2 regions of the Streptomyces sp. NPDC029292 genome follow, and region 1 is predicted to be linked to the other one. Evidence: riboswitches for the same ligand, from Rfam matches in the RefSeq annotation. Region 1 holds a riboswitch; the other holds the start of a gene.
What was found. Region 1 has a riboswitch for glycine ahead of gcvT (glycine cleavage system aminomethyltransferase GcvT). Riboswitches for the same ligand answer to the same signal wherever they lie in the genome.
Positions count from the first base shown of each region.

Region 2: another riboswitch for glycine. It lies ahead of gcvP (aminomethyl-transferring glycine dehydrogenase); the one in region 1 lies ahead of gcvT (glycine cleavage system aminomethyltransferase GcvT).

Region 1 is NZ_JBVHXR010000018.1:153,364-155,556, forward strand. It holds gene gcvT (glycine cleavage system aminomethyltransferase GcvT) at 115-1,248, opposite strand; glycine riboswitch at 1,283-1,395, opposite strand; glycine riboswitch at 1,396-1,500, opposite strand; gene ACZ4WS_RS33630 (AAA family ATPase) at 1,669-2,193, shown strand, end outside.
Region 2 is NZ_JBVHXR010000032.1:78,220-80,412, reverse strand. It holds gene ACZ4WS_RS43660 (DNA polymerase IV) at 1-486, shown strand, start outside; gene ACZ4WS_RS43655 (PRC-barrel domain-containing protein) at 408-779, opposite strand; glycine riboswitch at 883-978, shown strand; gene gcvP (aminomethyl-transferring glycine dehydrogenase) at 1,156-2,193, shown strand, end outside.

The sequences.
Region 1 (2,193 bases):
AGGCGAGGCCCGGAGCTCGTGACGCAAGCCGCGAGCTCGTGACGCACGGCGCGCTCGCGCTCGTCACGCAGGGCGCGCGCACGCTCGTAACGTAAGGCGCGCTCGCGCTCGGAGTTACTTCTGGCGCTTATAGAACGGCAGCGCAACGACCTCGTACGGCTCGTGGCTGCCCCGGATGTCCACACCGACCCCGGCCGTGCCCGGCGCGGCGTGCGCGGCGTCGACGTACGCCATCGCGATCGGCTTGCCCAGCGTCGGGGACGGCGCGCCCGAGGTGACCTCGCCGATCACCTGACCGCCGGCGACGACCTGGTACCCGGCGCGCGGGACGCGACGGCCCTCGGCGAGCAGGCCGACGAGCACCCGCGGCGGGTTGGCGAGCGCCCGCGCGGCGGCCTCGGTGAGCGCCTCGCGCCCCACGAAGTCGCCCTCCTTCTCGAACTTCACGACCCGTCCCAGGCCCGCGTCGAAGGGGGTGAGCGAGGTGCTCAGCTCGTGCCCGTACAGCGGCATGCCCGCCTCCAGGCGCAGCGTGTCGCGGCAGGAAAGGCCGCAGGGGACGAGCCCGACGGGGGCGCCCGCCTCGGTCAGCGCCAGCCACAGCTTCTCGGCGTCGGCGGGAGCGACGAACAGCTCGAAGCCGTCCTCGCCGGTGTAACCGGTGCGCGCGATCAGCGCCGGGACGCCCGCGACGGTGCCGGGCAGGCCCGCGTAGTACTTCAGGCCGTTCAGGTCGGCCTCGGTGAGCGACTTGAGGATGCCGGGGGACTCGGGGCCCTGCACGGCGATCAGCGCGTACGCGTCACGGTCGTCGCGCACGACGGCGTCGAAGCCCGCCGCGCGCTCGGTGAGCGCGTCCAGCACCACCTGGGCGTTGGAGGCGTTGGCGACGACCATGTAGTGAGAAGAGCCGGCTTCGGTGTCGGCCAGCCGGTACACGATCAGGTCGTCGAGGATGCCGCCGTCCGCCTGGCAGATCATGGTGTAGCGGGCGCGGCCGACGCCGACGGAGGCGATGTTGCCGACCAGCGCGTAGTTCAGGAGCGCCGCGGCCTCGGGGCCGGTGACCGTGATCTCGCCCATGTGCGAGAGGTCGAAGAGACCGGCCTTCGTCCGGACGGCGAGGTGCTCGTCGCGCTCGGAGCCGTAGCGCAGGGGCATGTCCCAGCCTGCGAAGTCGGTCATCGTCGCGCCGAGCGAGCGATGCAGGGCATCGAGCGCGGTATGACGGGGTGCGTTACTGCTCATCGGTAGGGCTCCCAAGGCATGACGGCGAGGTCGTTCCTCCCCATCTGTCATCGGAACCTGAGAGGTTCATCACGACCCCGCACGGCGGTGGTCCTGACTTGCACCTTGGGTGGAGCCACTGGTCAGCGGCCCGCTTTTCAGATGTGCCTCGCCCGCGCGGTAACGGGGCCTGAGAGATTCAAGGGAGGGACTTGCTCCTTCGGCGCCTCAGCACACGACGTACGTGACTGAGAACTCTCCCGCGCGGATTCAAGCGGCCGGTATGCAGTTGGCGGGCACATCATTGCACGCGCTGTCCGATCACGGCAGTCCGCATCTGTAACCGGCCTGTGGCAGTCCGAGAACGGAAACAGGAAGCGCCGCGCATTACCTTCTCTTTACACTCGACGGGGATGGGACTCCACACCCAAGGGGAGGACGATCACGGTGAACAGGACCACGGCGTACGCCACGACCTCGGCCGTCGCGCTGCCCAAGCAGCCCGGTGCCCCGGCCCGGGAGGCGTGCGGCCCGCTGCCGACGGCCGTCGTGCGCGACCTCAGGGACCGCGCGGGACACAGCCCGCACGGTCTGTACTTCGGGGCATCGGACCTCGTCGTGGTCACCGGCCTGCCCGGCAGCGGCAAGTCGACGCTGATGCGCCGCGCCGTGAGCGGCGCGCGCGTCGACTCGCAGGACACCCGGGACCGCTGGGACGGCCGGCTGCTGGCCCGCCGGCTCCCGTACGCCGTCTACCGCCCCCTCGTCCGCCTCGCGCACTACGCGGGTCTGCGCCGCGCGCTGCGCTCCGGCGCCGGAGTCGTCGTGCACGACTGCGGCACGCAGGCCTGGGTGCGGCGCTGGCTCGCCCGTGAGGCCCGGCGCCGGGGCGGCGCGCTGCACCTGCTGCTGCTCGACGTCATGCCGGGCACGGCCCTGGAGGGCCAGCGCGAGCGCGGCCGCGGC
Region 2 (2,193 bases), on a different contig from region 1:
GCCGACGAGGAGGCGCCGCAGGAGTTCGCTGTCGCGCACGTGCCGCCCGCTGAGCGGCGGTGGCCCGCAGGGCACGACGTGCGGCATGCCGAGTATGGGCACGGGTGGGTGCAGGGCAGTGGGCTGGGGCGGGTGACCGTGCGGTTCGAGACGCCCTACTCCGAGCCCGGGCGTGTACGGACATTCCGAACCGACGATCCGGAGCTGGAGCCGGCGGATCCGCTGCCCCTGGTGGAGCGAAGACCCGAGAACCCGGGACCTCCGCAGGCCACTGGGCTCGGGTCACAGGCCTCGGATTCCGGGCGGCCTCAGGATTCCGGTCGCGAGGGCCAGAATTCCCATCCTCAGGATTCCCGTCCCAGGCCGCCCCAGGATTCCGATGCTCAGGATTCCGGTCCCGGGCGGCCTCAGGCCTCGTCCGAGCCCGCGAGTCGGCCGAAGTCGCGGTCCGGTGGGGGAGGAGGGGGTGCCACGTCGAGGCCGTAGTGGTGGTAGAGCTGGAGTTCCTGTTCGGGCGAGAGATGGCGGCCGACGCCGAAGTCGGGGGCGTCCTTGATCAGGGCTCGGTCGAAGGGGATGCGCAGGGTGCCCTCGACGAGTTCGCTGGGCTCCAGCGGCACGAAGGCATCCCTGCTGAACAGGCCCGTGCGTATGGCCGCCCACTCCGGGACTCCGGTCGCGTCGTCGAGGTAGACCTCGTCGACCGTGCCGATCTTGGTGCCATTGCGGTCGAACGCCTTGCGGCCGATCAGGTTGCGCGGATCGATGTCGGTCTGCACGGGCCCTCCTCTTGGTCGCAACTCATCCGTCAGCACTACGAAAGAGCACTTTGAGGAGGGCGGCCACTCGAGGGAACCTCGCTGGTAGTCTGGCAACGGCTGCTGACCCCGTGCGGGAGAGTCCTCCGCACACCATCGGAGGCGCCGAAGGAGCAAATCCTCCCCGGAATCTCTCAGGCTCACGTACCGCACGGACGAGGTCACTCTGGAAAGCAGAGCGGATGTCGACGGCATCCGCTCTCACCGACGGTGAAAGCCGGGTCGTCAACAGGCGGTCCGGTGAAGCTCTCAGGTTGTGATGACAGAGGGGGAGGCCGTCGGGGTACCCGCGCCCGGGTGCCCCCCGAAGGTCGTGTCAGACCAGGAGGCCTCCGCAATGACCGCCCATCGCATTCCGCTTTCCGAGCTCGAACAGGGAATCCCCTTCGAGCAGCGCCACATAGGGCCCGACTCCGAGGCGCGGGCCAAGATGCTCGCCCAGGTCGGGTACGGCTCGCTCGACGAGCTGACGGCCACCGCGGTGCCGGACGTGATCAAGAACGCCGAGGCGCTTCGGCTGCCGGGCGCGCGCACCGAGGCCGAGGTGCTGGCCGAGCTGCGCTCCCTCGCGGACCGCAACCAGGTCCTCGGCTCGATGATCGGCCTCGGTTACTACGGCACGTTCACGCCGCCGGTGATCCTGCGCAACGTCATGGAGAGCCCGGCCTGGTACACCGCGTACACGCCGTACCAGCCGGAGATCTCGCAGGGCCGCCTGGAGGCGCTGCTCAACTTCCAGACCGTGGTCGCCGAGCTGACCGGGCTGCCGACCTCCGGTGCCTCGCTGCTCGACGAGGGCACCGCGGCCGCCGAGGCTATGGCGCTGTCCCGGCGCATGGGCAAGAACAAGAAGGGTCTGTTCCTGGTCGACGCGGACACGCTGCCGCAGACCATCGCCGTCATCGAGACCCGCGCCGAGCCGACCGGCGTCGAGGTCGTGGTCGCGGACCTGAGCGCGGGCATCCCGGCCCAGGTCGCCGAGCGCGAGATCAACGGCGTGCTCATCCAGTACCCGGGCGCCTCCGGTGCCGTACGCGACATCAAGCCGCTCATCGAGCAGGCGCACGAGCTCGGCGCGGTCGTCACCGTCGCCGCCGACCTGCTCGCCCTCACCCTGCTCGTCTCGCCCGGCGAGCTGGACGCGGACATCGCGGTCGGTACGACGCAGCGCTTCGGTGTGCCGATGGGCTTCGGCGGTCCGCACGCCGGATACATGGCGGTGCGCGAGAAGTTCGCGCGCAGCCTGCCCGGCCGACTGGTGGGAGTGTCCGTCGACGCGGACGGCCACAAGGCCTACCGTCTCGCCCTGCAGACGCGTGAGCAGCACATCCGCCGCGAGAAGGCGACCAGCAACATCTGTACCGCTCAGGTGCTG